Regions from separate parts of the Comamonas terrigena NBRC 13299 genome, predicted to be linked through region 4. Evidence: predicted binding sites of a transcription regulator. Region 4 holds the regulator's gene; each other region holds the start of a gene.

Region 1 (7,763 bases), 770 kb from region 4:
CAGCTTGTTCACGCTCAGCATCACCACGGGCGGGTCCTCGCCCATCATGTTGAACATGCTGAAGGGGGCGGCGTTCACGGTGCCATCGGCACCCAGCGTGGTCACCAGCGCAATCGGGCGCGGCACGATCAGGCTGGCCATCAGCTTGTAGCGGGCATAGGTGTCCAGCTGCGCAAAATCAATTTCGGTCATTGGAGTTTCTCTGTGCCGTCACCGGCATCGACAGGGGGAGTAGCAGGCTGCGCTGCATGCGGCGCATGTACGGCCTGTTTTCTTGCAAATGCCATGCCCAGCGCTGGTGCAGGGCCGCGACAGGCCGCCAGGCCAGGAATACCGTCTGTCGCCCGTCGCACCAAGAACTTGCAACCGTGCACCACGGCCACGTGTTGCGCCGCCCGCACGGCACCAGATCCGTGCACACACCCCCACAGAACACGTTCGGCGATTTTGTATACACATGGCACCGATCTTGCACTGAAGGCTGCAGACCCCTTTTGCAACCGATGAAGTGAGGAGCATCCATGCACCAACGTTCTTTCCTGAAAGCCGCCGCAGCTGCTGTGACCCTGGCCTGGGGCGCAGCCCACGCCGCCGACACGCCCATCAAGTTCCAGCTGGACTGGCGCTTTGAAGGCCCGGCCGCTTTCTTCCTGCAGCCGGTGGCCAAGGGCTACTTCAAGGGCCAGGGCCTGGATGTGACGGTGGATGCAGGCAATGGCTCCGGTGGTGCCGTGCAGCGCGTGGCCTCGGGCACCTACGACATGGGCTTTGCCGATCTGGCCTCGGTGATGGAATTCCACGCCAACAACCCCGACGCGCCCAACAAGCCCGTGGCCGTGATGGTGGTCTACAACAACACGCCGTCGTCGGTGATGGCGCTCAAGAAGAGCGGCATCAAGACCCCCGCCGATCTGAAGGGCAAGAAGCTGGGCGCCCCGGTGTTCGACGCCGGTCGCAAGGCCTTCCCCATCTTCGAGAAGGCCAACAAGGTGGGCAATGTGGCCTGGACGGCCATGGACCCTCCGCTGCGCGAAACCATGCTGGTGCGCGGTGATGTGGATGCCATCACCGGCTTCACCTTCACCAGCCTGCTGAATCTGGAAGCGCGCGGCGCCAAGGCCCAGGATGTGGTGGTCATGCCCTACGCCGACTTCGGCGTGAAGCTGTACGGCAACGTGATCATCGCCAGCCCCAAGCTGATCAAGGAAAACCCCGAAGCCATCAAGAAGTTCCTGGCCGGCTTTTCCCAAGGTGCCAAGGACGTGATGGCCCACCCTGCCGAGGCCATCCAGTCGGTCAAGGCCCGTGACGGCATCGCCAATGTGGCGCTGGAAACCCGCCGCCTGCAGCTGGCCATCGACACCGTGGTCAACAGCCCCGACGCACGCAAGGAAGGCTTTGGCCGCCTGGACAACAGCCGCCTGACGCTGATGGCCTCGCAGGTCTCCGACGCCTACGCCACCAAGACCCGCGTGAAGGCCGAAGACGTGTGGAACGGTAGCTTCCTGCCTTCCGCCGCCGTGCTGGACGTGCTGCCCAAGAAGTAAACCACGCCCCCTTGGGCAGACACCACTGCGGTGTCTGCCCAAGGGGCAATGACTCTCCCTCATTGGAATCTGCACCGTGAACAAACGTTCCTTTCTGCGTAGCGCCATGGCCGTTCTGGCCACCACCGCCACCACCTGGGCTGTCGCCGCCAGCCCGGCACTGACCCCGCTCAAGTTCCAGCTGGACTGGCGCTTCGAGGGCCCGGCCGCCCTGTTCGTGCACCCCGAACAGAAAGGCTATTTCAAGGAAACCGGCCTGGATGTGAACGTCGAGGCCGCCAGCGGCGCAGGCGCCATCCAGCGCGTGGCCTCCGGCACCCACGACCTGGGTTTTGCCGACCTGGCCGCGCTGATGGAGTTCCACGCCAACAACCCGGACGCGCCCATCAAGCCCGTGGCCATCATGGTGATCTACAACACCACGCCGGCTTCGGTGATGGCGCTGAAGAAATCCGGCATCACCAAGGCCTCCGACCTGACCGGCAAAAAGCTGGGCGCCCCCATCTTTGATGCCGGCCGCCGCACCTTCCCCATCTTTGCCCAGGCCAATGGGGTGGGCGAGGTGCAGTGGACCACCATGGACCCGCCGCTGCGCGAGACCATGCTGGCGCGCGGCGACCTGGATGCCGTCACCGGCTACACCTTCACCAGCCTGCTGAATCTGGAGACCCGTGGCGTCAAGCGCGAAGACATCGTGGTGCTGCCCTATGCCACCCACGGCGTGCAGCTCTACGGCAATGTGATCATCGCCAGCCCCAAGCTGATCGCCGAAAAGCCCGAGGCCGTGCGCGCCTTCCTGAAAGCCTTTGCCAAGGGCGCCAAGGAAGCCATTGCCAACCCCGAAGCCGCCATCGCCTCGATGAAGGCCAAGGACGGCCTGGTGAACACGGCACTCGAGGTCAAGCGCCTGAAGCTGACGATTGACACCGCCATCGACAGCAAGGGTGCACGCGACGAAGGCTTTGGCCAGTTGCGCAAGGAACGCCTGGCCCAGATGGCCGAGCAGGTCTCCAAGGCCTATGCCACCAAGAACCCGGTGCCCGCCAACGCGGTGTGGAACGGCAGCTTCCTGCCCTCTGCCGCCGAACTGGACGTGCTTCCCAAGCGCTAAACCCGGATGCCGGGCAGCCATGCATGCGCCGCCCGGCACCGACCTTTGAAGTGATTCCTATGACGGCTTCCTCCCAAGACCCCGCCTTTGTTGATTTCCGTGACGTCTGGCTGGCCTACAACGACGAGTTGCTGGCCCAGAACCATTTCGCGGTGGAGGCCATTGACCTGCAAGTGCGCCGTGGCGAGTTCATCGCCATCGTCGGCCCCTCGGGCTGCGGCAAATCGACGTTCATGAAGCTGGCCACCGGCCTGCGCATGCCCAGCATGGGCAAGATCCTGATCGACAGCCAGCCCGTCACCGGCCCGCTAAAGATCTCGGGCATGGCCTTCCAGTCGCCCTCGCTGCTGCCCTGGCGCACCACGGTGGACAACGTGCTGCTGCCGCTGGAGATCGTGGAGCCCCACCGCAGCCAGTTCAAGGCCAAGCGCAAGGAATACGAAGAACGCGCCCGCAACCTGCTGAAGAAAGTGGGCCTGGGCGGCTATGAAGACAAGTTTCCCTGGCAGCTGTCGGGCGGCATGCAGCAGCGCGCCAGCATCTGCCGTGCGCTGATCCATGAACCCAAGATGCTGCTGCTGGACGAGCCTTTCGGTGCGCTGGATGCCTTCACCCGCGAAGAGCTGTGGTGCATTCTGCGCGACCTGCATGCCGAGCAGCAGTTCAACGTGATTCTGGTGACGCATGACCTGCGCGAATCGGTCTTCCTGGCCGACACCGTGTACGTGATGAGCAAGAGCCCCGGCCGCTTTGTGGTGCGCCGCGAGATCGACTTTCCCCGCCCGCGCGACCTGGAGCTGACCTACACCAAGGAATTCACCGACATCGTGCTGGAGCTGCGCGGCCACATCGGCGCGCTGCGCAAAGACGGCGCCGTGATCAACCAATAAGCGCCCAGGACATTGCCATGAACAAACTGAACAACAAACTGCTGGAACGCTGGTCCCCCTGGCTGCTGCTGCTCGCCGTGATCGTGCTGTGGCAGGTGGTCTGCTCGGCCTTCCAGGTGTCGGAATTCATCTTCCCCAGCCCCTGGCTGATCCTGCAGCAATTCCTGGAATTCCACGCCGTGATCGCCGGCCACGCCTGGCGCACCTTCTGGGTGACGATGGCCGGCTTTGGCATCGCCATCGTGGTCGGCGTGCTGCTGGGCTTTCTGATCGGCAGCTCGCGCCTGGCCTACGCCGCCGTCTACCCGCTGATGACCGCCTTCAACGCCCTGCCCAAGGCGGCTTTCGTGCCGATTCTGGTGGTGTGGTTCGGCATCGGCATTGGCCCGGCCATCCTGACGGCGTTCCTGATCAGCTTCTTTCCCATCATGGTCAACATCGCCACCGGCCTGGCCACGCTGGAGCCCGAGCTGGAAGACGTGCTGCGCGTGCTGGGCGCCAAGCGCTGGGATGTGCTGATGAAGGTGGGTCTGCCGCGCTCGCTGCCCTACTTCTACGGCTCGCTCAAGGTCGCCATCACGCTGGCCTTTGTGGGCACCACGGTGTCGGAGATGACGGCGGCCAACGAAGGCATTGGCTACCTGCTGATCTCGGCCGGCTCGTCCATGCAGATGGGCCTGGCATTTGCCGGCCTGCTGGTGGTGGGGGCCATGGCCATGGTGATGTACGAGCTGTTCAGCCTGGTGGAAAAGCGCACCACCGCCTGGGCCCACCGCGGCGCCAACAACCACTGAGTGGTCCCCCGCGCCACGTGCAAAGGCCTGCCCTGGTGGCAGGCCTTTTTGCATGGGCAGGGCCAAAGCCGCATGCCCCACATGGCTGGCTGCCTTGGGCACCCCCGGCACTCTGTACCATGCGCAGCTTGCCCCGCTCTGGATGCCTGCCGTGACTGCCTCTGCCCCCTTTTCCACCGCCCCCGCCGCTCCCACCGCTCCTGTCAAGCTGGTGCGCATCGACCCCAGCGACCTGTCGCAGGCCCGCAGCGGCCAGCCCAGCCGTCCGCTGCGCGGTGACACCACCTACAAGACGCTGGACGTATTCAGCGGCAACGGCGGCAAAGCCAATGCCGGCGTCTGGGAAGCCACGGCCGGGGCCTTCCGCTCCCACATCCAGGGCTATATCGAGTTCTGCCACATCGTCGAAGGCAGCTGCCGCCTGGTGGACCCGGATGGCAGCGTGCACCATTTCCAGGCGGGTGACAGCTTTGTCTTACCCGACGGCTTCAGCGGCCACTGGGAAGTGGACGAACGCGTGAAGAAAGTGTTTGTCACCACCGATGTCGATGCGCCGGCAGCGGCATGAGACCCGTCTGCAGGCGTTGTGCCGGCAGTGTGTTCCGGCGCAGCTAACGCTTTGATTTGCATAGCAGGCACAGCGCATCTGCACTGCGCCGACGGCGCTCACCCCCGGCGATCGCACGGCCGCCGTCCGCCTCCTGTCCCGCCGCCCTTCCTGGCACGTATGTAAGAAGTCGTTTCTGGCATGCGACATGCAATAGCTCTGGTAACCCCGCCTGTGCCCAGGCGGCCTTGTTACCCGCACCCGCCCAGGAGGCGCGCATGCTCGCAGCACCCATGATGGATGACCGCCCCCCCGAAGGACAGCCTCTGTCCGCGACCGATGCCAAATACCTGCGGCAGGCCTTTGTCTGGGCGAATGCGGCCCGCACCCGCGGCAACCGGCCCTTCGGTGCCGTGGTGGTGGCCGCCGATGGGCGCATCCTGGCCGAGGCCTTCAGCAACACCCGCGAGACGGGCGACTGCACCGGCCATGCGGAAATGAATGCCGTGCGCCAGCTGGGCAACCCCCGTGTGGCGCCCGAGCTGCTGGCGGGTGCCACGCTCTATGCGTCGGCCCAGCCCTGCGCCATGTGCGCCGGCGCCATCTGCAACGCCGGTATCGGCCGCGTGGTGTTTGGCCTGGACGATACGCGGCTGCTGCAGATCCGGCCCGACCTGCGCGGCAGCACACTGGACTGCCACACCGTGTTCGACAACGCCACCTATGCCATCACCTGCATCGGCCCGGCCCTGGTCAACGAAGCCCTGGCGGTGTACGAGGACAGCTGGTTCCCGCCCTCCTCCTGATATCCACACCGGCTGGCCCTGCTCTGCTTCGGTGAGCAGTCCAGCCGCCATGGTGCAGCGCTGACGGGCATACGCACCAAGTTGGCACAGTGTCTGCTTGCAGCTTGACCATGCCCTGGCACGCCCACCTCTCCCTCGACTACCACCACCGCACCGGCCGCACGGCCGCGCATTTCACCCACGACGGCCCGCTGCGCGTGCTGCGCAGCCTCTACCCCGAAGGCCCTACCATCTGCCACCATGTGCTGGTCCATCCGCCTGGCGGGCTGGTGGGCGGGGACACCCTGGACATCCAGGTGCACGCCGGAGCCGGTGCCCACGCCCTGGTCACCACCCCGGGCGCCACGCGCTTTTACCGCAGCGAAGGCGAACCGGCACTGCAACGCACGCGCCTGCGGCTGGATGCCGGTGCCCGCCTGGAATGGCTGCCGCTGGAAGCCATTGCCTACAACGGCTGCCTGGCCCGCAACCAGCTGGAACTGGATCTGGCCCCCGGCGCCGAACTGCTGGCCTGGGACATCACGGCCCTGGGTCTGCCCCACGCCGAGGCGCCCTGGCTGCGCGGTGAATTCCTGCAGCACATGGAATGGCCCGGCCGCTGGCTGGAGCGCGGGCTGATCCGCGCCGACGATGGGCCGCTGCTGGATGGCCCGCTGGGCCTGGCCGGCCAGCGCTGCCTGGGCAGCCTGGTGTTTGCCTGCGGCAGCCCCCTGTCCCGTGCCCGCCGGGAACAGGTGCAGGAAGCCACACACGCCTTGCTGGCCAGCCACCCCCAGGGCCCGTGGTGCGGGGTCACCAGCCCCAACGACCATGTGCTGGTGCTGCGCGGCCTGGCCCCGCTGGTGGAGCCGCTGATGCAGCTGTGGCAGCAGGTCTGGGCGCTGTGGCGCCGGCTGCTGTGGGAGCGGGAAGCCCCGCTGCCCCGCATCTGGTCCATGTAGAACGCGAAACGCTTTCCGCGCTGGGTGGTGCCCAGCGCTGCCGCTTACACAGCCGGAAGGCGGCATGGCGCCCATGCCGCACACCGGCCATCAGCGCATGCGGAACACTTCCAGTGTGCGGTGCAGCACACCGGCGTTGCTGCTCATGTGGCCGGCGGAATGGGCTGACACCTCGGACATGCGGGCGTTCTCCTGCGTGACCGCATCCAGCTCGCCAATCGCACGGTCCACCTGCGCAATGCCCAGGGCCTGTTCGCGCGAGGTTTCCACAATTTCCTGCACCAGCTGGCTGACCTGGGCCACCGACTGCACCGCCTGGGAGATGGTGGCACTGGCTTCCTGCATGCGCTCCGCCCCCTGGTGGATGCGGTCGTTGGAGCCGGAGATCAGCCGCTTGATTTCCTTGGCCGCTTCGGCGCTGCGCTGCGCCAGCGTGCGCACCTCGCCGGCCACCACGGCAAAGCCGCGCCCCTGCTCGCCGGCGCGCGCGGCTTCGACCGCCGCATTCAGCGCCAGGATATTGGTCTGGAAGGCAATGCTTTCGATGGTGGTGATGATCTGCCCCATCTGCTGCGACGAATCGCGCAGCTGGTGCACCATGTCCTCCACCTTCTGCATGGCCTGGCCGCCACGTTCCGCCAGCTCGGCGCTCTTGCCGCTTTGCTGCAGCACTTCTTCTGTGGTCTGCTGGGATTGCTCCACGCTGCCAGCCAGCTGCGTCATGGCGGCAGCCGTCTGCTGCAGGCGCTCGGCCTGCAGTTCGGTGCGCTCGGACAGGCTGCGGGCGCTGCCGGACAGATCGCGCGAGAGGTGGCTGAAGCTGTCGATCTCGTGGCGCGCATCGCCCACGATGGCCCGCAGATTGAAATGCACCTGGTGCAGGTGCTCCATCAGCAGCGCCATCGGATGGCGGCCCGGCACCAGCGGCAGCTGGCGGTCCAGCTCGCAACTGGCCAGCTGCTTGGCAAAGCGGTGGGTCAGCGCAAAAGGCTGCGTCAGGGTGCGGTGCAGCCAGCCCAGGCCCAGCGCACTCCACAGCACCATGGCGGCGGCCTGCAGCCCCACCTGCCATGCGGCGGTCCAGCCCAGCACGGCGGGCAGGCAGCCCATCAGCAGCAGCGGCAGGA
Region 2 (7,763 bases), 1.6 Mb from region 4:
GGCGAAGAGTTCTCGCCCACCATTGCGGCCACCAGCGCGCAGATTACCAAGGTACAGAAAAGCCTGGAAGAAGCCAATCTGAGCGAGGCCGACAAGGCCCAGATGGCCCGTATTGCCCAGCTGCGCAGCGACATGATTGCGGTCCGCCAGCAGGTGATGAAGCTCAAGGAAGCCGGGAGCGCGGATGAAAGTGTGAAGATCGTGCAGGCCACCTACAAGCCGGTGGTGGACAAATACCTCGAAGGCCTGCAGGCCTTTGTCGACCTGCAAACCGCCCACATCACCCGCATGCGCGCCGAGATGGCAGACACCCGTGTACGCATGGGCCTGTGGGCCGGCGTGGGCATGCTGGCGCTGGTGGTGGCCATCGTGCTGGGCGCGCATTGGCTGATCAACAGCATCCGCCGGCCGCTGGTGCAGGCCAACGAGATCGCCGAGCGCATTGCTGCGGGGGATCTGAGCACCCAAGTGGGGGTCGACCGTAGCGATGAGTTCGGGCAGTTGCTGCTCTCGCTGCGCAATATGAACCAGGCGCTGGGGGGGATGATCCAGGAAGTGCGCTACGGCACCGACAACATCGCCCAGGCCAGCGCCGAAATCGCCATGGGCAACCAGGATCTGTCGCAGCGTACCGAGGAAACCTCGGGCCGCCTGCAGCAGGCGGCCTCCGCCATGGCCCAGCTCACCAGTACGCTGCAGCAGACGGCGGGCAACGCCCAGCAGGCTACCCAGCTGGCCGAACAGGCCTCGGGCGTGGCCCAGCGGGGCGGGGCTGTGGTGGGGCAGGTGGTCAGCACCATGAACGACATCCATGCCAGCAGCCAGAAGATTGCCGACATCATCGGCGTGATTGATGGCATTGCCTTCCAGACCAACATCCTGGCGCTGAATGCGGCGGTGGAAGCCGCCCGTGCGGGTGAGCAGGGACGCGGCTTTGCGGTGGTGGCCAGCGAGGTACGGTCTCTGGCCGGCCGCAGCGCGGATGCCGCCAAGGAAATCAAGCAGCTGATCCAGGCCTCGGTCGAGCGGGTGGCCGATGGTGCACGCCTGGTGCATGAAGCGGGCGGCACCATGCAGGAAATCGTCCAGTCCATCGAGCGCGTGACACTGACCATGGCCGAGATCAACGCCGTGGCCGCCGAGCAGCGCGATGGCATTGCCCAGGTCAGCGAGGCCGTGAGCTCGCTCGACCAGATGACACAGCAGAACGCGGCCCTGGTGGAGGAAAGTGCGGCTGCCTCGCACAGCCTGAGCGAGCAATCGCAGAACATGAAAAGCGTGGTGGGCCGTTTCAAGGTCCCCGGCGCGCAGCAGGTTCTGGGCTTGCAGCGCCCGGTGCCGGCGCCCCGCAGCATCGGCAGCCGGCCGCAAGCGATGCTGGAGCTGGAGGGCTGACCTCCTGGATCCACAACCGGGCGTAGGTGGGGCGACCGACCGCCGCACCAGGCACCGGGCAAAAAGGCAAAGCAGCCACAGGCCTCTTCACGGTCCGGTGGTTCGCGCCCAACAAAAAAGCAGCCCCAGAGGCTGCTTTTTTTGTTTCCGGTGCACGGCAAGGGGCCAGGGCGGCCTGCACCCAGGCCACTGGGCCGCGTGCCCGACGGAACGGGTCAGGCGATCTCGGCGACGAGATCGATCTCCACGCAGGCGCCCATGGGGACCTGTGCCACGCCAAAGGCGCTGCGTGCGTGCGAGCCCTTGTCGCCAAACACTTCGGCCAACAGCTCGGAGCAGCCGTTGGTCACCAGGTGCTGCTCGGTGAAGCTGGCGGTGGAATTCACCAGGCTCATCACCTTGACGATGCGGGTGACGCGGTTCAGATCGCCGCCGCAGGCCACCTGCAGCGTACCCAGCAGGTCCACGGCCACGGCGCGTGCGGCCAGCTTGCCTTCGTCGGTGCTGATGGCGCCGCCCAGCTGGCCGGTCCACACCTTGCCGTCCTTGCGGGCAATATGGCCGCTCAGAAACACCAGGTTGCCCGTCTGCACGAAGGGCACATAGGCGGCGGCCGGGACGGCCAGCGGGGGCAGGGTGATGTTCAGGGCTTGGAGTTTGTCGTAGACACTCATGGGAGTTCCTTGCATGGTGGGTAGATCGGGGCGGGAGGGGCGTGCTGCGGTTCCGGCGCGTGCGTGGCCGTCGGTGACAACCGCGCGCATGCCAGCCAGTATGCCAAGAGTGGAGCCGTCTTTCGCTTCCGCGTGCACTGCAGTACGGCTTTCTCCCACGATCTGGGCCCTGGCCGCCACGGCAGGGGTGGCGCTGCAGCTGCTGCAGCCTGCCCTGTGGCCGGGGTGGAGGTACGCGGTGCTGGGCGTGGCGGCCGTGCTGCTGGGGGGCGCGGCCATGTGGGCGCGGCCGCACGCCGGCGCGCGGCGAACGCAGCAGGGGCTGCTGCTTCTGATGGTGGTTTGCGCTGCGGCGGCGTCCTTTGCGCTGACGGGATGGCAGGCCCTGGGGCGGCAAGCCCAGCGCATTGCGCCTGCCTTGGAGGGCGTGGATGTGGACGTGATCGCCGTGGTGGACGCCCTGCCGGCACGCACCTCCCAAGGTCTGCGGATGCAACTGGTGGTGGAGCAGGCACAGCGGGCCAATGGACAGGCCGTGGAGCTGCCGCAGCGGCTGGAAGTCACATGGTATGCGCCACGCGGAGCGGGGGCTGCGCTGTGGCCTGCGGTCTCGGCCGGCGAACGCTGGCGCTGGACGCTGCGCCTCAAAGCCCCGCATGGTGCGCGCAATCCCCATGGCTGGGACTGGGAGCTGTGGCTGTGGGCCCAGGGCATTGGCGCCACCGGCTATGTACGCGACAGCCCCAAAAACACCACCCCCCGGCGGCTGGATCCTGCCGAAGGCCGCCGCCCGGTGGAAGCGCTGCGCCAGCAGGTGCGCGATGCCATCGTGGCCCAGGGGGCCGTCCCGGGCGCGGCAGATGCCGAGCCGGATGCCGCGAACGATCGCCGCCGTGCCTTTGGCGTGGTGGCGGCGCTGGTCACGGGCGACCAGCGCTCCATCGACACCGCCGACTGGGAGGTGTTTCGCCGCACCGGCGTGGCCCACCTGGTCAGCATTTCGGGCCTGCACATCACCATGTTCGCCTGGCTGGCGATGCGCCTGCTGGGGGCCTTGTGGCGCTGCAGCCCGTGGCTGTGCCTGCGCTGGCCCGCGCCGCTGGCGGCACTGTGGGGCGGCGTGGGGCTGGCGGCAGCCTATGCACTGTTCAGCGGTGGCGGACTGCCTGCGCAGCGCACGGTGGGCATGCTGGTGGTGGTGGCCCTGCTGCACAGCACCGGCCGGCGCTGGCCTTGGTGGGCGGTCTGGAGTGCGGTGCTGGCGGTGATCGCGCTGTGGGATCCCTGGGCGCTGTGCCAGGCGGGCTTTTGGCTCAGCTTTGTGGCCGTGGGGGTGCTGCTGGCGTCGGGCACTGCGGGGTGGCAGCTGCAAGGCTGGGCGCAGCGGCTGTACCAGTTGCTGCGCGAACAGATGGTGGTGGTGCTGGCGCTCAGCCCGCTGTCGCTGCTGTTCTTCGGGCAGGTTTCGCTGGTCGGTGGCCTGGCCAATCTGCTGGCCATTCCCTGGGTGACCCTGGTGGTCACCCCTCTGTCGCTGCTGGGGGTGCTCTGGCACCCCTTGTGGGAGGCCGCGGCCTGGTGTGTGCAGGCCATGGCGGTGGTGCTGGAGGCGCTGTCCGCCTGGCCCTGGGCCAGTCTCGCCCGGGCGCAGGCGCCGTGGTGGGCGGCCGCAGCGGCCATCGCCGCCGGTGTGGGCCTGGTGCTGCCGCTGCCCTGGCAGTGGAAGGCGTTGGCCTTGCCGCTGCTGTGGCCCGCGCTGTGGTGGCAGGCGCCCCGGCCCGCCCCTGGCGAGGTGGACATGCTGGCGCTGGACGTGGGCCAGGGGGCAGCGGTGTTGCTGCGCACGGCCCACCACAGTCTGCTGTTTGATGCCGGGCCGGCCTGGCCGGGGGGAGATGCCGGGGCCCGGGTGGTGCAGCCCTTGTTGCAGGCCCTGGGGGAGCGGCTGGACATGCTGGTACTCAGCCATGGCGATGCCGACCATGTGGGTGGGGCCGAGGCGGTGCTGGCCCAGCAGCCCCAGGCGCAGTTGGTGGGGGCGGGCGCGGCGGTGGTGGCCCAGCGCCTGTCCCGGTCCTGGCAGCCCTGCGTGGCCGGTCAGCAGTGGGAATGGGACGGGGTGCTGTGGCAGGTGCTGCACCCCGCGGCCGGCGTGCAGGGTGACGGCAATGCCGCCAGCTGCGTGCTGCGCGTGCAGGCGGCCAACGGTGCAGCGGTGCTGCTGACAGGCGATATCGAGGCGGCGCAGGAAGCCGCATTGCTGCGCTCCGGCCAGAACCTGCAGGCCGATGTGCTGCTGGCACCCCACCATGGCAGCCGCACCTCGTCGAGCGCGGCGTTTCTGGCGGCGGTGGCGCCGCACACGGTGGTGGTGCAGGCGGGTTATCGCAACCGTTTCGGTCACCCTGCAGCGCCTGTTTTGCGGCGCTACGCCGCCCAGGACCTGGTGGTGCAGAGCACGCCCCAATGCGGCGCGGCGCACTGGAATGGTGTGCAGGCGCAGACAGTGGCCTGTGAGCGCAGTCTGCGCCCACGTTACTGGAGCCATGCACCAGATCGGTGAGTGCTTGCCCGGAGGGGGCGGAGCGTGGCAGCCCTTAAACTGGCTGTCATACCCATAGTGCATCGCTATGGCCCGCAATTTGCTATGCAATCCCAAGGAGGCCCACGATGCAGAAGTACGACGAGATGTACACCATGCTGCCGTTTGACGGCAGTGACGTGCGAGACCACTACAAAGCCTATGCGCAGTGGCTGGCACAGCAACCGGCGCAGACCATGGCAGCGCGCGCGGCAGAGGCAGAGATGATCTTCCGCCGCGTGGGGATCACCTTTGCGGTCTACGGGGAGAAAGACGCCAATGGTGCGGGCACGGAACGCCTGATTCCGTTCGACCTGATCCCCCGCATCATTCCCGGCGCGGAGTGGACGCGCATGCAGGCGGGCCTGGTGCAACGGGTCACGGCACTGAACCGCTTCATTGCCGACATTTACCACGACCAGGACATTCTGCGGGCCGGTATCGTGCCCAGGGACCTGATCGCCAACAATGCCCAGTACCGGCCCGAGATGGAGGGCGTGGATGTGCCGCGCGACATCTATGCGCACATCGCCGGCATCGACATCGTGCGCGCCCCCAATGCCCGGGGCGAAGGTGAGTACTTTGTGCTGGAGGACAACCTGCGCGTGCCCTCCGGCGTGTCCTACATGCTGGAAAACCGCAAGATGATGATGCGGTTGTTCCCCGACCTGTTCACCCGGCACGCCGTGCAGCCGGTGGCGCATTACCCCGACATGCTGCTCGATACGCTGCGCGCCAGTGCTCCGGCACGGGCCGCATCCGATTCGGCCACGGTGGTGGTGCTGACGCCAGGCATGTACAACAGCGCCTACTTCGAGCACGCCTTCCTGGCGCAGCAAATGGGGGTGGAGCTGGTCGAGGGACCGGACCTGGTCGTCAAGGACAAGGTGGTCTATATGCGCACCACGCGCGGCCTGCAGCGCGTGGATGTGATCTACCGTCGCGTGGATGACGACTTCCTGGATCCGCTGGTGTTCCGTCCCAATTCCACCCTGGGCTGCGCCGGGTTGATGGACGCCTACCGCGCCGGCAATGTGACCATCTGCAATGCGGTGGGCACCGGGATCGCCGACGACAAATCGGTCTACCCCTATGTGCCGGAGATGATCCGCTTCTACCTGGGCGAGGAACCGATTCTTTCCAACGTGCCCACCTGGCTGTGCCGCAAGCAGGACGATCTGAAATACGTGCTGGCGCATCTGCATGAGCTGGTGGTCAAGGAGGTGCATGGTGCCGGCGGCTACGGCATGCTGATCGGCCCTGCTGCCACCCGGACCGAGATCGAGGACTTCCGCCGTGCGCTGCTGGCCAATCCGGCAGGCTATATCGCCCAGCCCACGCTCAGTCTGTCGAGCTGTCCGACGATGGTGGATGCTGGCATTGCGCCGCGCCACATCGATTTGCGCCCCTTTGTGCTGAGCGGCGAGACCGTGCGCATGGCGGCCGGCGGCCTGACGCGCGTGGCGCTGAAGGACGGATCGCTGGTGGTCAATTCTTCGCAGGGCGGCGGGACCAAGGACACCTGGGTGCTGAACGAACAGGCCCAGGGCCAGCCTTCACCGGAGCTGGTGCAGGAGCTGGGCGGCATGGTGCAGAGCATGGGAGGGAACTGGTGATGAACATCGCTTGCATTCCTGCCATGACGATCTTGAAAGGTTTCCCATGCTGAGCCGTACCGCAGACCACCTGTTCTGGATGTCCCGCTACACCGAGCGGGCAGAAAACACCGCCCGCATGCTGAACGTCAGCTACGACACCTCCATGCTGCCCCAGCCTGCCGAGATGGCACGCAAGGACTGGATGGGGGTGCTGTCCATCAGTGAACTGATTCCCGCCTACGACCGGCGCCATACCCAGGTCACGCGCGATGGCGTGCTGCATTTCATGGTGCGCGATGAGAACAACCCCTCATCGATCTACTCCTGCCTGCGGGCCGCACGCGAGAACGCACGGGCGGTGCGCGGCGCCTTGACGTCGGAAGTGTGGGAAACCCAGAACCAGACCTGGCTGGAGCTGAACCGCCAGCTGCAGGATGGCTGGTTCGAGCGCGACCCGATGCAGTTCTTTGAGTGGGTCAAATACCGCTCCCACCTGTCGCGGGGCGTGTCGCTGGGCACCATGCTGCAGGATGAGTCCTTCCACTTTGTGCGGCTGGGCACATTCCTGGAACGGGCAGACAACACGGCGCGCCTGCTGGATGTGAAGTTCCACGCCATTGAGAGCGACTACCACGGTACCGATCTGCGCCAGGTGGGGCAGCAGCAGTTCGACTTCTACCACTGGAGCGCGGTGCTGCGCAGCGTCTCGGCCTTCGAGGTGTACCGCAAGGTCTACCGCGATGTGATCACGCCCGAGCGCGTGGCCGAGCTGCTGATTCTGCGCCGCGACATGCCGCGTTCGCTGCACGCCAGCATGCACGAGCTGATGGACAACCTGCGCCAGGTGGGGCACCAGGAGATGAGCGAGAGCCTGCGCAGTGCCGGCCTGTTGCTGGCCCAGCTGCAATATGGGCGCATCACGGAAATTCTGGACACCGGCTTGCATGCCTATCTGACCCAGTTCCTGGACCGGGTCAACCTGCTGGGCGGGCAGATCAGCCGCGACTTCCTGGCGCCCGAGCTGGTCTGAACCGCAGCGCGGGGTCCGCGATAGGCGGCCCTATGCGCTCAGTAACCAGACCGTGGTGTCGGGTGCGCCGTATGCGGGCCGGGGGCAGAGCCGGCCATGGCGCCGGGTGCACAGGCTTCGGGGCGCAGCGGTGGCGTGGGCTGGCCGTAGGAGCGCAAGACCATGGCTTCCAGTTCGCCCGAGGCCCGGGCGCATTCCAGCTCTGCAATCACCTCGGCACGGGTGCGACCCGGCTGCACCGCAGGCGCGGCGGGCATGGCCTGGCTGGCGGCGACGGCCACCACCGGTGCTTCGCTGCGCTCCTGTGCCAGGCTGCCGGTGGCAATACCGCCGGCCATGGTGGCGCACAGCAAGGCAGTGCGCAGATGCCAGAGTGGCGTATTCGAAAGGGATGGGGTGTACTGCGACATGGCAGGGCTCCTGCAAAAAACACGGCGACGTTGCCGCATGCCTGCACTGTCGTGCCGGGTGCCAGCGAGGCACAG
Region 3 (7,763 bases), 460 kb from region 4:
GAAGATAACGAAAATCGTAGGGCTAAATCCATTGCCTCTTCGTCAGATAGGCCTAGAACGCTAGCAAAAGAAGCCGCTAATACTTGTGTTCCATGTGGGGTAGAAACATCGGCGCTTAGTCTTTTTGACCGAGTTGGATATCCAAATGCCTTTGAGCTATTAATAAGTAAATACTGCCAGTTGTTGTCTTTTTTCTCGCGAAGAAAATTTCTAAGTGGCTCTGTTAATTGAATGATCTGATCAACTGCAAAGAATGAGTTTGAGTTTAAGTGAATTTCCTGCATCGCGAGATCCGGGCCTCGACGCATCTTTGCACCTATAAGCACATACCCATTATCGGTTTGCTTGAGGCCAATCATTCGGCCGTCTGAATCAAATAGTTTTAGATTTTCTAAGAAGGCTGTAGTAACGGATGGGTGTTCGCCAACAATTACCGCACAATGTGGAATTAGATATCCAGTAGTAGGAATGGCAAGCTCTTCCGCCCACTTTGCTCGGGGGGGAGGGAATAGCAGCATACTCAGGCGAGAGTCGTGGCCAGAACATGGATAACCGTGCTGTTCGAATGTTGCAGCAGCATTCGCAAGGTGGTTTACATGACTCCAATTAGTAGTTCCACCTCTATTGGCTGGGAGGCTTAAATTGGGACATATTTGACGTGGTGTTCCTAGCTTTGATAATTGTTTTCTTCGGGCTAATAGTTCTGCTCGTCTGTTAACCTCCGCCCACGCCCAGTTCTTTATCTGATTTAGATCATTTTTGATACGTTTAAAGATAAGCTCGAAAGCTTCATCGTCACTGAGTTCGAGAGGTATTTGAGTGAGGAGTTTTGTATACATTTCACCATCACCTGCTTGGCGGATGTTGGTGTCTCTGCGTGAGGTGGAGATGTTACGAGGGCTTGGGAAGCCTCCTAGTGGCTCTGCTATAAGATTCGAAGGAAAGATTAGCTCGGTGAAGAACGTAGAGATATAAACTCGCCACGTTTCAACCATACGCTCTAAAGTACATCCATTTTCTTTGGCGCTCGAAGCCGTTATCCAGTGTTGGAATAGTTGTGCGAAAAATATTGTTGTGTACTGTGGATCCCTAAGTTGCTCTACTGATGGCGGCTCATTCAGGGAATTAGCGAATGCACCTAAGGCATTAGCCGCAAAGCAAGTGCTTTTGTGACGCTTAGAGTGATAGATTTCGCAGATGGAGAAAAATTCGTTGGCAAATTTATAGCCGAACTTGTCTGCTATAGGTGTAAGGTGGTGATAGGCAAATGATCTATTCTTGCGTAGACAAACCCAGCCGCTACACTCATTTACCAAGTGTTTTTGAATTTCAAGCTCGTCCACAAGATAAACCAGCCTCGAAACTATCTCAGTACTATCGTACTTCGCAATCGGTATGTGCCACGTGAGGGGCGCTCCTACAAAATCGGAGAGCTGCTGGCGCATTCGAGTAAGAGATCTAGCCAACACCCGGCTGGAAGCGGCCTCTGCATGAAAAAAGTGGGTGCTAAATACTGCGCCCATCAATTGTTTGAGTCGCAGATCAAACACGGGGAAGGTACTGGCGCTGATTTGTGTTGGCAGCGTCGTTCCAGTCAACAACATCAAAGCGTCCAGCATCCTGAGGAGTTGGCGACATCCCCCCAGTTGATGGGAGGGCAGACGAGCAGCAGCGACTTCCCACGCTGCAAGCACATCTGTGCTGATAGTCCGCCAAGGATCCCGTGTCTTTGCGGCCATCCAGTTCATGTTGACGATCGGCAGGTCTAGATCACGGAGTCTCACAGCATCTCCTCAGTCTCAACTTTGAGCTTGCTGTGGCAGATTGACAGAATGGGCTAAAAAGTCAAAAGATCCACTCGTCCAGAAACAGCACACCGTGGTGGGCGCGGGAGATGGCGCCGGGCCGTGGCGGTGACCCGCCCCCCACCAGCGCCACGGCGCTGGCTGTGTGGTGGGGTGCGGCAATCTGGCGCTGGCCCCAGGTGCCGGCGTCAAACGGGCCGGCCAGGCTGGCCATGGCCGCCGCTTCTAGGGCCTCCAGCGCGGTCAGCGGCGGCAGCAGGCCGGCAAAGCGCTGGGCCAGCATGGATTTGCCACTGCCCGGGGGGCCCACCAGCAGCACGCCGTGGCCGCCGGCGGCGGCAATCTCCAGCGCACGCTTGGCACTGGCCTGGCCCTGCACATCGGCCAGGTCGGGTCCAGCCGGAGCCGCAGCAGGCGCAATGGCCTCGGCCAGCGGCAGGCCCTCGGTGGCCTGGGGTTGCAGGGCCCGCACCACTTCGAGCAGATGGGCGGCGCCATAGACTGTGGTGCCCGGCACCAGCGCGGCTTCCCGGGCACTGTCCTGGGGCAGCACCAAAGGCGTGCCCTCGCGGTGCAGCTGCATGGCCAGGGCGGTGGCCAGGGCCCCGCGCACCGGGCGCAGTGCGCCGGACAGCGACAGTTCACCCGCAAATTCATAGCGCGCCAGCTGCGCAGGGTCGATCTGTCCGCTCGCCGCCAGGATGCCCAGGGCGATGGGCAGGTCGAAGCGGCCGGAGTCCTTGGGCAGATCGGCCGGGGCCAGGTTGACGGTGATGCGCTTGCTGTGCGGGAACTCCAGCCCGGCGTTCAGGATGGCGCTGCGCACGCGTTCACGGGCCTCTTTCACCTCGGTATCGGCCAGGCCCACCAGGGTCAGGCAGGGCAGGCCGTTGGCCAGATGCACCTCCACTTCGATCGGCTGGGCGTGCATGCCCACCAGTGCGCGGCTGCGCACGCTTGCAAGGCCCATGGCGTGTTCTCCCCAGACGAGTGCGTGGCGGAAATCGGGATATGTGGCGATTGCACTGCTTTGGTGCATAGACGGGGTGATCGACCGCGTCCCCCTCGGTAACACTGTAGTGGGCCTCGGCCCCCGCTTGGGAGAACTGTGGCTGGCACGCTCCATGCTTTGTGACAGTCGGTACGCATCGAACAGACAGACGGCATGGCCGCCCCGCAGCCAGCCACCGAGTTACAACTCCGGGCGCCGAAGCACCCGATTCAGGAGGACGCAATCATGAAAATGGTCTCAGCCATCATCAAACCCTTCAAGCTGGACGAGGTGCGCGAAGCCCTCTCGCAAATCGGCGTGCAGGGCATCACCGTGACCGAGGTGAAGGGCTTTGGCCGCCAGAAGGGCCACACCGAGCTGTACCGCGGCGCCGAGTACGTGGTCGACTTCCTGCCCAAGGTGAAGCTGGAAGCCGCCGTGGACGACGCGGTGCTGGAGCAGGCGCTCGAAGCCATCGAATCCGCAGCCCGCACCGGCAAGATCGGTGACGGCAAGATCTTCGTCTACGACCTGGAACAGGTGGTGCGCATCCGCACCGGCGAAACCGGTAAAGAAGCCCTTTGATATCCACCCTTCAGCGAGAGACAGTCATGAAAAAAACGCTCCCTGCACTTTCACTGGGCCTGGGTCTGCTGACCGCAGCCGCCGGTGCACTGGCCCAAGAAGCCGCTCCTGCCGTGGCCGCTGTGGCCGAGGCCGCCGCTCCGGCAGCAGCCGCTGCTGCCGAAGCCGTTCCCACCCTCAGCGCCGGTGATACCGCCTGGATGCTGACCTCCACCATGCTGGTGATCCTGATGACCATCCCCGGCCTGGCCCTGTTCTACGGCGGCCTGGTGCGCTCCAAGAACATGCTGTCCGTGCTGGCGCAGGTGTTCGTGATCTTCTCGGCCATCACCGTGCTGTGGGCCATCTACGGCTTCTCGCTGACATTCGGCGGTGAAGGCACGTTCTTTGGCGGCTTCGACAAGCTGTTCCTGGCCGGCATCACGCCGGACACGTTGTCCAGCGCGCTGAAGACCATCCCTGAATATGTGTTCGTGGCCTTCCAGTCCACCTTCGCCGCCATCACCGTGTCGCTGATCGTGGGTGCCTTCGCCGAGCGCATCAAGTTCGCGGCAGTGATGCTGTTCTCCATCCTGTGGTTCACCTTCAGCTACATCCCCATGGCCCACATGGTCTGGGGCGGTGGTCTGCTGGCTGCGGACGGCGCACTGGACTTCGCCGGCGGCACCGTGGTGCACATCAACGCCGCTATCGCCGGCCTGGTGGGTTCCTACATGGTGGGCAAGCGCATCGGTTTCGGCCGTGAAGCCCTGCCTCCCCACAGCCTGACGCTGACCATGGTCGGTGCCTCCCTGCTGTGGGTGGGCTGGTTCGGTTTCAACGCCGGCTCTGCAGGCGCCGCCAACGGCATCGCCGGTCTGGCCTTCATCAACACCATCCTGGCCACCGGCGCTGCCGCCGTGTCCTGGATCGTGGCCGAAGCGCTGCACAAGGGCAAGGCTTCCATGCTGGGCGCTGCCTCGGGCGCGGTGGCCGGTCTGGTGACCATCACCCCCGCCGCCGGTTTCGTGGGCCCCATGGGTTCCATCGTGATGGGTCTGATCGCCGGCCCTCTGTGCCTGTGGGGTGTGTCCGGTCTGAAGCGCATGCTCAAGGCCGATGACACCTGCGATGTGTTCGGCGTCCACGGCGTGGGCGGTATCCTGGGGGCCATCCTGACCGGTGTGTTCTGCGCTTCCAGCCTGGGTGGCGTGGAGCCCGAAGGCTTCAACATGGCCCACCAAGTGTGGGTGCAGTTCAAGAGCGTGGTCGTGACCCTGGTGTGGTCCGGTGTGGTGGCAGCGATCGCCTTCGCGATCTGCAAGGTCACGGTCGGTCTGCGTGTCTCGGAAGAAGCCGAGCGCGAAGGTCTGGACATCACCAGCCACGGCGAGTCCGCCTACCAGCGCTGAGCCGCTGGTTCCCGCCCGGGCACGGGGTGCCCGCCGCCCGGTCGGTGTTCCCATTGCGAGTGACGTGACGATTCATAGCCCGCCTCTGGCGGGCTTTTTTTATGGCTGCGGCATTCGCACGGGCGGAGGCACGGGCCCGTGCAAGCTGGATTTCATCCGCATGCTTCGATTTCAGGAGCTGCTCCAGATGCAGCAGCATGATTTTGGGATGGCTTGGCGGTCAGAGTTCAGTCCACGTAAACGCCACCAGCTATCCAAGATGTAGCGCCAGCGGTTGGCATGCCATCGGCCAGCACGCTTCACGCCGGCTGTTCAAAAAAATCACAAGGCCGGCATGCACGCGCCAGGGGGGCTGCCGCTACCATCGCTGCCCATGGAACCAGCACTGAGCCAGATCATCGAGCGCGTGCGCGCCGCTACCCCGCAAGCCCTGCGCATCCAGGGTGGGGGCAGCAAGGATTTCCTCGGCCTTGAACTGCGTGGCGAGGCGCTGGACGTGCGCCCCCTGCAGGGCATCGTCGAATACGAACCCAGCGAACTGGTGGTGACAGTGCGTGCCGGCACGCCGCTGGCAGCGCTGGAGCAGGTGCTGGCAGAACGCGGCCAGGCCCTGGCCTTCGAGCCGCCGCACTTTGCCCGCCAGGGCCGCCAGGCCACGGTGGGCGGCATGGTGGCGGCAGGGCTGTCCGGCCCGGCCCGTGCCAGCGTGGGCGCGGTGCGCGACTATGTGCTGGGCATCGAAATCCTGAATGGCAAGGCCGAGCTGCTGCGCTTTGGCGGCCAGGTCATGAAGAACGTGGCAGGTTACGACGTGTCCCGCCTGATGGCAGGAAGCTGGGGCACGCTGGGCGTGATCACCGAAGTCAGCCTGAAAGTGCTGCCGGTGGCGCCTGCCGAGGCCACGCTGCGCTTTGATGGCATCGGCCAGGCCGATGCCCTGAAGCAGCTGAACACCTGGGGCGGCCAGCCCCTGCCGTTGAACGCCAGCTGCTGGCTGCAGGACGGGGGCACGGGCACGCTGTACGTCCGCCTGCGCGGCGCCTCGGCGGCGGTGGATGCGGCCTGCCGCAGCATGGGCGGCACCCGCCTGGACGCCGCCAGCACGGCCGCAGACTGGGCGGCCTGCCGCGAGTTGCAATTGCCCTGGTTCACCGCGCGTGCGGCCGACCACTGCCTGTGGCGCCTGTCCGTGCCACAGACTGCGCCCGAGCTGGCGCTGCCGACCGGCACGGCCGCGCCGCTGGTCGAATGGCATGGTGGCCTGCGCTGGGTACAGGCCCCGCGCAGCGCGGGTGCCGCGCTGAAAGCCGCCGCCCGTGCGGTGGGCGGCGATGCGCTGCTGTTCAGCGCGGAAGCTGCGCAGCCCCTCAGCGGTGAACCGCTGTTCGATCCCCAGAATGCCGCGGTGCAGCGCATCCAGCAGCAGCTGAAGACCGCGTTCGATCCGGCCGGCATCTTCAACCCCGGACGCACCAGCGCTGCGCTCTGACGCCGTGCCCTGACAAGAATTACGAGACACCACGATGCAGACCAACCTCGCACCCGAATACCGCAGCACGCCCGAAGGCCAGGAGGCCGAGGCCATTCTGCGCAAATGCGTGCACTGTGGCTTTTGCACCGCCACCTGCCCCACCTACCAGACGCTGGGTGACGAGCTGGACGGCCCGCGCGGCCGCATCTACCTCATCAAGCAGGTGCTGGAAGGGGCCACGCCCACCCGTGCCACGCAGGAGCACCTGGACCGCTGCCTGACCTGCCGCAACTGCGAATCCACCTGCCCCAGCGGCGTGCAATACGGCCATCTGGTGGACATTGGCCGCAAGGTGGTGGACGAGAAGGTGCCGCGCCCGCTGGGCGAGCGCCTCAAGCGCTGGGCGCTGAAGGAAGGCATTCCCTCGCCGCTGTTTGCCCCGGCCATGAAGCTGGGCCAGGCCGTGCGCCCGCTGCTGCCGGAGGTCATCAAGGCCAAGGTGCCGCCCAAAACGGAGCACGGTGTCTGGCCGACGCGCGCACACGCCCGCAAGGTGCTGCTGCTGGCGGGCTGCGTGCAGCCTGCGATGCTGCCCAACATCAACTACGCCACGGCCCGCGTGCTGGATGCCGTGGGCATCCAGACCGTGATCGCCGACAAGGCCGGTTGCTGCGGCGCGGTGAAGTTCCACCTGAATGACCAGGACAGTGCGCGGGACCAGATGCGCGCCAACATCGACGCCTGGTGGCCCGCCGTGGAAGCCGGCGAAGTGGAAGCCATCATCAGCAATGCCTCGGGCTGCGGCGCCATGGTCAAGGACTATGCCCATGCCCTGCGCGACGACAGCGCCTATGCGGCCAAGGCCCAGCGCGTGAGCGCGCTGGCACGCGATCTGAGCGAGCTGCTGCCCGCCCTGCTGCCCGAGCTGGCCGACAAGCTGGCCGGCCGTACCAAGGTGCCTGCGCAGCCCATGGCCTACCACCCGCCCTGCACCTTGCAGCATGCGCAAAAGCTCAAGGGCGTGGTCGAGGCCAACCTGGGCAAGCTGGGCTTCCAGCTGCGCACGGCGCGCACCGAATCGCACCTGTGCTGCGGTTCGGCTGGCACCTATTCCATCCTGCAGTCCGATATCTCCCAGCAGCTGCGCACCCGCAAGCTGGATGCGCTGGACGAGGCCTTTGAAGGCGGTGCGCCCGCGGCCATCCTGTCGGCCAACATCGGCTGCATCACCCACCTGCAAGCCGGCACGGCCGTGCCGGTGCGCCACTGGGTGGAAGTGCTGGACGAAGCCCTGGTCTGACCGCCGCGCAGCGCCCCGCAGGGGCGCCGCAGCCGCAGCACGGCGACCGCATTCCCGTGCCGGCAGCAGCTTGCAAAGTCGCCCCTTGCCCGCAGGACTGCCAATGCTGGCATGATGGCGGCCTTGTTTTTTTGTCGCCATTGGCCTGCCCATGACCGAAATCGTGTCCTCCCTCCCCGAAACCCCGGCCTCCGACGCCGCAGCCGCACAGCCTGCCCAG
Region 4 (7,763 bases):
CGAAAACCAGATCTCCCAGGCCACCTCGCTGGCCGCGCGGTACAGATCGTTCTCGTTGCGGTACATGCTGTGCGACAGCTCGATCAGCACGCGCTGTGCCAGCCGGCTGTGCAGGTTGAGCAGCAGGGCGTCGCGCCACATGCCGCGCAGCATCACGCCGCCCCGGCCCACCAGCAGGTCTTGCCCGGTGGCGCCGGTGATGGCGTGGACCTCGTCGGCCAAAAAGCCCTCGACGCCGGCGGCGCAGGGCAAAAACAGGTGCAATTGGTTCATAGCAAGCCGCCAAGGATACGCGAGACACCCCGGCCACGGCGCGCGGTGGAGTTTCTGCGTCCCCCCTGTCCGGACCGTCCAGGCTCCCCTGCTGGCCTCCCGGACACTCCGCACCGCCGGGATTTGCGTACGATGCGGGCATGTCTACGCATTTCCTGACCTCTGTCCCGGCACTGGCCCGTGTCCGCCTGCTGCTGGCTGCTTCGGCCCTGGCCCTGCTCAGCGCCTGCCAGTCCGCGCCCACCCAGCCGGCAGCGCCTGCCACCGCCGGCCAGGCCATGCCCGCCGCAGCCACTGCGCCTGCCGTGGCCGAACCCCAGCCGCTGGACGAAACCCCGGAGCCGCCGATTCTGGGCAAGCGCACCGACAGCCATGGCTGCAAGCCTTCCACCGGCCATGCCTGGTGCGAACGCACCAAGAGTTGCGAACGCCCCTGGGAGCTGGCCCTGCAGCGCGGCTTTGAAAACACCCCGGCGGGCTGGCACGCCTACTGCGACGGCAGCACCCGCTGAGCACGGCACGCCTGCAGCCCGGCACGGCGGCTGGCGCGCTCGCCCCGCCGCCTACTGCACATGCAGCGGGCTGGCCACGCCACCGGCCAGGGCTTCGACCTGGGCCCGCTGCGGTATGGAAGGCTGGGCGCCCACCTGGCCCATGCACAGGCTGGCGGCACGTATGCCCCATTGCACGGCATCGCCCAGGGCATGGCCTTCGGCCAGCCGGGTGACCAGCGCCCCCAGAAAGCTGTCGCCCGCCCCCGTGGTGTCCAGCACCGGCAGCGCCAGCGCGGGATGGGTGCTGACACGCCCGCCGCAGACGGCCACCGCCCCCTGAGCACCCAGCGTGACCACCACCTGGGACACGCCCCGTGCCAGCAGGCGCTGGGCGGCGTCGGCTGCCGTGGCCGGGCTGTCCACCACCTGATCGCTGTAGGCGGCGGCTTCGACCTCATTGACCACCAGGGTGTGGACCAGGGGCCACCAGGCTTCAGGCAGCTCGCGCACCGGTGAAGGGTTGAAGACCACGCGGCAGCCGGCGCTGCGTGCTGCCTCCAGCACCTGCTCCAGCACGCTGTCCGAGGTCTCGCGCTGCAGCAGCACGAAATCGGCCTGGGCCAGCACGTTCAGCAGCGCCTCATCCGGCAGCTCCAGCAGCACATTGGCGCCGGGCACCACGCAGATCCGGTTCTGGCCATTGCCCTCCACCAGCACCATGGCCGCACCGGTAGAGACCCCGTCCAGCACCTGCACATGGTCCATGTCCACGCCGGCGTCGTGCAGCGCCAGCCGCAGGCTGTTGCCATGGTGGTCGCGGCCTACGCAGCCAAACAGCGTGACCTGGGCGCCGTGGCGTGCGCAGGCCACGGCCTGGTTGCCGCCTTTGCCGCCAGGCAGGTAGCGCAGGCTGTGGGCCATCACGGTTTCCCCGGCCCGGGGCACGCGTTCCAAGTGCAGCACCGCATCCATGTGCAGGCTTCCCACCACGGCGATGCGGGCCACGCTGTGCGGGTGGTCGGGTTCGGGCTGCGCCGACAGCAGCTTGCGAGGCAGCGCGGAAGAAGAAAGCGGTGCAACCATGGGGGGTCTCCTTTGCTGCCAACGGCCGTGGCATGTGCGGAATGAACCAAGGATGGCTGCACGATACCTCCAACTGCCGGCGCTGCCCAGCCGGTTTGCACGGGTCTGGGGGATTGCGGCAGCGCAGCATGCCACGCAGGGGTTCCGCCACCGCGGGCCGTGGCCTCACCGGGCGCCCCGCCGCCCTCTGCAGCCCCGCTGCGCTTACAGCGTCTTGCGCAGATTGGCCGGCGCGATCTTCAGCGCCTCACGGTACTTGGCCACGGTGCGGCGGGCGCACTCGATGCCCTGCTCCTTGAGCATTTCGGCGATCTGGCTGTCCGACAGCGGCTTCTTGGCGTTCTCGGCCGAGACAAACTGCTTGATCAGCGCCCGCACTGCGGTGCTGGAGGCATTGCCGCCGGTTTCCGTGCCCAGCCCGGAGCCGAAGAAATACTTGAGCTCGAAGGTGCCGTGCGGCGTGGCCATGTACTTGGCGGTGGTCACCCGGCTGATGGTGGATTCGTGCAGGCCCAGTTCGTCGGCGATGTCGCGCAGCACCAGCGGGCGCATGGCCAGCTCGCCGTGCACGAAGAAGTTCTTCTGCCGCTCCACGATGGCGCGCGACACCCGCAAGATGGTGTCGAAACGCTGCTGCACGTTCTTGATGAACCAGCGGGCTTCCTGCAGGCGCTGCTGCAGGCCGGCATGGCCTTCGCTGCCCTTGTGGCCGCGCAGCGCACCGGCATACACATCGTGCACGCGCAGACGCGGCAGCACGTCGGGGTTGAGCTGCACGTTGAACTGGGGTGTGCCTTCGCTGGCGCGGCGGCCGGCGCGGGTGACGATCACGTCCGGCACGATGATGTTGCGCTCCACATTGACAAAGCGCCGGCCGGGCCGGGGCTCCAGCCGGGCGATCAGTGCCATGGCCATGCGGGTGCGCTCTTCGCTGCTGCCGGTGGCCTGCATCAGGCGGCGCACATCGCGCCGGGCCAGCAGGTCCAGCGGCTGGGCGCAGATGGTCAGCGCCGTCTCCACCACACTGGCCTCGGCCTCACCGCGCTGCAGCAGATGGTTCAGCTGCAACTGCAGGCATTCGGCCAGCCCCTGGGCGCCCACGCCCACCGGCTCCAGGCTGTGCAGCAGCCGCAGTGCCACGGTGAAGCGGTGCACCAGCTCGTCGAGCTGCTCTGGATCGTCCGTGCCGGCCAGGCCCTCGGCCAGGGACTGCAGCGACTCTTCGAGGTAGCCGTCGTCATTCAGGTTCTCGATCAGGAAACGCAGCACATAGCGGTCCAGCTCGGACAGGTGCAGCGACAGCGACTGGCGCAGCAGGTGGTCGGTCAGCGATTCATGTGCACGGGCCAGATCCAGGGCGCTGACCTCGTCGCCATCGCCGCCCTGGGCGTTGCGCGCCGGGGCATCGCCGCCCCATTCGCTGTCATCGGGGCGCAGTTCGCTGGTGCCGTCGCCCTCCCAGTCGGGGGCATCGTATTCCGTGCTGCCGGGGCCTTCCGCACTGTCGGCGGGCGCCTCCGCAGCCCCTGCCGTCAGCGCGCCATCGGCGGCATAGTCATCGCCCTGCGCCGGCGTGTCCGACTGGGACAGGCCGAAGTCTTCGCGGGGGGCGTCGTCGCTGTCGACTTCCAGAAACGGGTTGTCGTCGAGCATCTGCTCGACTTCCTGCGCCAGCTCCAGCGTGGACAGCTGCAGCAAGCGGATCGACTGCTGCAATTGCGGCGTCAGCGCCAAATGCTGCGACACCCGCAGTGACAAACCAGGCTTCAACGCGACGCTCCCTCTCTGTGATCTTGTGTGTGTGTCGTGGCGGCGGAAGTGACGGGCTACATCCTGAAATGTTCGCCCAGGTAGACCCGCCGGACGTCGGCGTTCTCCACAATCTCTTCCGGTGTGCCCTGCGCCAGCACATGGCCGTCGCTGATGATGAAGGCGTGGTCGCAGATGCCCAGCGTCTCGCGCACGTTGTGGTCGGTGATCAGCACCCCGATACCGCGCTCCTTGAGGAAGCCGATGATGCGCTGGATCTCGATCACCGCGATGGGGTCGATACCCGCAAACGGCTCGTCCAGCAGGATGAAGCGCGGCTGCGTGGCCAGGGCCCGGGCGATTTCCACGCGGCGGCGCTCGCCACCCGACAGCGCAATCGCCGGCGAGGAGCGCAGGTGGTCCACACGCAGTTCCTTGAGCAGATCGGTCAGGCGCCGCTCCACCTCGGCCTTGGTCAGGGGCTTGCCCTGTTCATCCTGCTGCAGCTCCAGCACGGCGCGCACATTGTCTTCCACGCTGAGCTTGCGGAAGATGGAGGCTTCCTGCGGCAGGTAGGACAGACCCAGGCGCGAACGCTGGTGGATGGGCATGTTCGCCACCGAGTGGCCGTCGATGTAGATATCGCCGGCATCGCTGCGCACCAGGCCCACGATCATGTAGAACGAAGTGGTCTTGCCCGCGCCATTGGGGCCGAGCAAGCCCACCACTTCGCCTTTCTGCACGGCCAGGGACACGTCCTTGACCACCTTGCGGCTGCCATAGGACTTGGCCAGATGGTGCACTTCCAGGCGGCTGCTGGCGCCTGGGGCGGTCGGGGTGTCGGAAGAGCGGGTCACGGGTTGCGCGATTTCATGGTGTCCGAAGGCTTGAGCGGCTGCGCACTCGGCGCCACCGGGGCCTGCGGGGGCTGGGTCTTGGGCGCCAGCACGGCGCGCACGCGGCCACCGGAGCCGGCCGCAGCTTCCTCGCTGCCCGGCGTGGCGCGGCGGTTGCCGTCCACGGTGAACACATCGGTCAGGTTGTTGTAGGTGATGATGTTGCCGGTGATGTCGTCACTCAGCGTGGCGCCGGTGTAGCCGCGCAGCTGGCCCCGCTGGATCAGGCGCACATCGTCCTTCTTGCCGTCGTACTCGATGATTTCGCCTTCGCCTTCCACGTACTCTTCGGGTGCACCGGGCTGGGTGTCGCGCTTCTGGCGGAAGAACGCGCGCTTGCCGGGGGCCGCCCAGACCTTGCCGAACTGGTAACCCTCGGCGTCCTGGCGCACTTCCAGCTTGGCGCCGCGCAGCACGATGGTGCCCTTGGTCAGCACCACATTGCCCGTGAACGTGCTGACCTGCTGCAGCTCGTCATGGTGCAGCGCATCGGCTTCGATGTTCATGGGCTTGTTGCGATCGGCCTTTTCGGCCTGTGCCGTGCCCATGGCAGCTGCCAGGACCGTAAGCGCGAGTATCGGGAGGAGTTTGCGTGTCATGTGAGAAGGCATGAATCTTGCAGCCATTGTAGGGCACTGGTTTTCCCCAGGGCTGCCCTGTGGGCGACTCGCAGGGAAATCGACACAAAAAAGCCCGCTGGAAAGCGGGCTGGGTGCAGGGCGGTCAGGCCCTGCCGGGCGAAAGCGGGACCGCTCAGGCCTTGCGGCTCTGGTTGGCCAGGTAATCCACCACATTCAGCACGTTCTGCATGCTGCCGGCGCGGGGGCCGTCGGTGTAGAACTTGCCGGCCACGCCCATGGAAGGCACGCCCTCCACATCGTATTCCTGCTGCAGCGCCGAAGCCTTGCGCACCTGATTGGCCACGGTGAAGGAGTTGTAGATCTCCTTGAACTTGGCCACGTTCGCGCCCTGCTTGCCCACCCATTCGAAGATGGCGTCATCGGTGGCCAGCTTGTTGCGCTCCACGTGGATGGCGTGGAACACCTTGACGTGCATGGCATCGAAGTTGTCCATGGCCTGCAGCGTGAAATACAGCTTTTGCTGGGGCACGAAGCTGGCGTTGAAGGCCACGGGCACACGGCGCACCACCACATGGGCGGGAGCCTTCTGCTTCCAGGCGGCGAATGCCGGCTCGAAAGCGTTGCAATGCGGACAGCTGTACCAGAAGAACTCGACCACTTCCACCTTGCCGGCAGGTGCCTCGGTGGTGGCGGGCTTGGACAGTTTCACATAGTCCTTGCCTTCCTTGGGGGCGGCGGCCTGGGCATGGGCGGTCGCGGTGGCGCCCAGGGCCATGGCAGATGCGACCGAGGTGACGGCCAAGGAAAACTCACGGCGTTTCATCAAAGCTACTCCTGTTAGGGGATATTCACTGCCCAGTCAGAGCCGGGCCGTGGCAAAAAGTTCTGCCGGTCAGCGCTGCACGCGCACCAGGGCCGAATCCACCCCGGCGCCGTCGAGCTTGCCCTTGAGCTGCTCGGCGTCGTCACGCTTGCCGAATGGACCCACCCGCACCCGGAACACGGTGCGGCCGTTCTGCTCGCGCTCGCTCACGCGGGCTTCCCAGCCCAGCATGGCCAGCTTGGCGCGCTGGGCATCGGCGTCGGCCTGGGTGCGGAAGGCACCCGCCTGCACAAAGTAGTCGAAACCGTCCGAACCCGAAGCGGCGGCGGCCTTGGCCTCCGACTGCTTGAGCTTCTGGTTGGCCAGGTCCCCCAGCGGGTCCGCCGAGGAGGCCTTGCCGTCAGGTTTCTTGGCGTCCTGCGCCGGCGGAGTGGCCGGCGGGGTGCTGACACCCGTGGCCGGGCCACTGGTCGGTGGCGTGGTGGGCGTGGCCACCGGCGGCGCGGTGGGCGCCACGGGCTGCTGGGTCACCGGCTGCGTCTGCGTCTGGTTGGCCGGGTTCTTGCCGTACAGCGGCGAGTTCGGGTCCCAGTTCTTGTTGCGTTCGGCTTCCTTGGCCTCGGTGTCCTTGGGGGTCTTGGTCAGGAAGGGCACCGGCACCTTGGTCACATAGACCGCCACTGCCAGAGCGGCCCCCAGGCCGATGATGATGCCCAGGATCAGTCCGATCAGGGTTCCGCCACGTTGCTTGGTCTTCATAGTTTTGCGAGTCAATGCTTACATACGCTCGGGCGCGGACACGCCCAACACCGCCAGACCATTGTGCAGCACTTGTGCCGTGGCGGCGACCAGGGCCAGACGCGCCAGCTTGACCGCTTCATCGTCCACCAGGATGCGCTCGGCGTCGTAGTAGCTGTGGTAGCTGGAGGCCAGGTCGCGCAGGTAGAAGGTCACGTCGTGCGGGGCATTGCCCGCAGCGGCGGCGCTCAGCATCTCGGGGTACTTGGCCAGCAGCAGCATCAGCGCCTGGGCCTGCGGACCTTCCAGCGCGGACAGGTCCACCTTCTCCAGCGCAGGCACGCCCGCGCCGCCGGCTTCCTGCCAGGCGCGCAGCACGGACTGGATGCGGGCATGGGCGTACTGCACGTAGTACACCGGGTTGTCGTTGTTCTGGGCCACGGCCAGATCAACGTCGAAGGTGTATTCGGTGTCGGGCTTGCGCGAGAGCAGGAAGAAGCGCACCGCATCCTTGCTGGTCCACTCGATCAGATCGCGCAGCGTCACATACGAGCCGGCACGCTTGCTGATCTTCACTTCCTCGCCATTGCGCACCACGCGCACCATGGTGTGCAGCACATAGTCGGGGTAGCCCTGGGGAATGCCGACATTGGCCGCCTGCAGGCCGGCGCGCACGCGGGCGATCGTGCCATGGTGGTCGGTGCCCTGGATGTTGACGACCTTGCCGTAACCGCGCTTGAACTTCTGGATGTGGTAGGCCACATCCGGCAGGAAGTAGGTGTAGGTCCCGTCGGTCTTGCGCATCACGCGGTCTTTGTCGTCACCGTAGTCGGTGGACCTGAGCCACAGTGCCCCGTCCTGCTCGTAGGTATGACCGCTTTCGATCAGGCGCTTGACCGTGTCTTCCACATGGCCGTTCTGGTACAGGCTCGATTCGAGGTAGTACTCGTCGAACTTGAGGTTGAAGGCCTGCAGATCCTTGTCCTGCTCGTTGCGCAGATAGGCCACGGCAAAGTTGCGGATGTTGTCGTAGTCCTCGACATCGCCGTTGGCGGTGAACTCACGGTCATCGGCCTTGACGGTTTCCTTGTTCAGGAACGCCTGGGCAATGTCGGCAATGTAGTCA

The links. The regulator sigma-54, encoded in region 4, starts transcription at its own class of promoters, with help from an activator protein. The targets are predictions, from matches to a motif close to TGGCANGNAANCTGCTTT.
Region 1: a site for sigma-54 is predicted at 5,778-5,795, ahead of CT3_RS16565 (urease accessory protein UreD). Genes of this name have one in related genera too.
Region 2: a site for sigma-54 is predicted at 4,701-4,718, ahead of CT3_RS06045 (circularly permuted type 2 ATP-grasp protein). Genes of this name have one in related genera too.
Region 3: a site for sigma-54 is predicted at 2,919-2,936, ahead of CT3_RS00795 (P-II family nitrogen regulator). Genes of this name have one in related genera too.

The regions. Positions count from the first base shown of each region.
Region 1 is NZ_AP019749.1:3,635,081-3,642,843, forward strand. It holds gene CT3_RS16530 (flavin reductase family protein) at 1-192, opposite strand, end outside; gene CT3_RS16535 (ABC transporter substrate-binding protein) at 522-1,547, shown strand; gene CT3_RS16540 (ABC transporter substrate-binding protein) at 1,624-2,658, shown strand; gene CT3_RS16545 (ABC transporter ATP-binding protein) at 2,718-3,548, shown strand; gene CT3_RS16550 (ABC transporter permease) at 3,566-4,342, shown strand; gene CT3_RS16555 (cupin domain-containing protein) at 4,494-4,910, shown strand; gene CT3_RS16560 (nucleoside deaminase) at 5,168-5,695, shown strand; gene CT3_RS16565 (urease accessory protein UreD) at 5,806-6,636, shown strand; gene CT3_RS16570 (methyl-accepting chemotaxis protein) at 6,727-7,763, opposite strand, start outside.
Region 2 is NZ_AP019749.1:1,307,265-1,315,027, forward strand. It holds gene CT3_RS06030 (methyl-accepting chemotaxis protein) at 1-1,395, shown strand, start outside; gene CT3_RS06035 (RidA family protein) at 1,611-2,069, opposite strand; gene CT3_RS06040 (DNA internalization-related competence protein ComEC/Rec2) at 2,170-4,632, shown strand; gene CT3_RS06045 (circularly permuted type 2 ATP-grasp protein) at 4,740-6,266, shown strand; gene CT3_RS06050 (alpha-E domain-containing protein) at 6,313-7,278, shown strand; gene CT3_RS21175 (DUF4148 domain-containing protein) at 7,317-7,688, opposite strand.
Region 3 is NZ_AP019749.1:189,818-197,580, forward strand. It holds gene CT3_RS00785 (hypothetical protein) at 1-1,784, opposite strand, end outside; partial or broken gene CT3_RS00790 (YifB family Mg chelatase-like AAA ATPase) at 1,855-2,775, opposite strand; gene CT3_RS00795 (P-II family nitrogen regulator) at 3,043-3,381, shown strand; gene CT3_RS00800 (ammonium transporter) at 3,408-4,772, shown strand; gene glcE (glycolate oxidase subunit GlcE) at 5,146-6,261, shown strand; gene glcF (glycolate oxidase subunit GlcF) at 6,296-7,543, shown strand; gene CT3_RS00815 (ProQ/FINO family protein) at 7,695-7,763, shown strand, end outside.
Region 4 is NZ_AP019749.1:4,405,047-4,412,809, forward strand. It holds gene CT3_RS19935 (THUMP domain-containing class I SAM-dependent RNA methyltransferase) at 1-273, opposite strand, end outside; gene CT3_RS19940 (hypothetical protein) at 414-785, shown strand; gene CT3_RS19945 (ribokinase) at 837-1,850, opposite strand; gene CT3_RS19950 (RNA polymerase factor sigma-54) at 2,055-3,620, opposite strand; gene lptB (LPS export ABC transporter ATP-binding protein) at 3,677-4,456, opposite strand; gene lptA (lipopolysaccharide transport periplasmic protein LptA) at 4,453-5,094, opposite strand; gene CT3_RS19965 (thiol:disulfide interchange protein DsbA/DsbL) at 5,249-5,899, opposite strand; gene CT3_RS19970 (SPOR domain-containing protein) at 5,969-6,658, opposite strand; gene argS (arginine--tRNA ligase) at 6,677-7,763, opposite strand, start outside.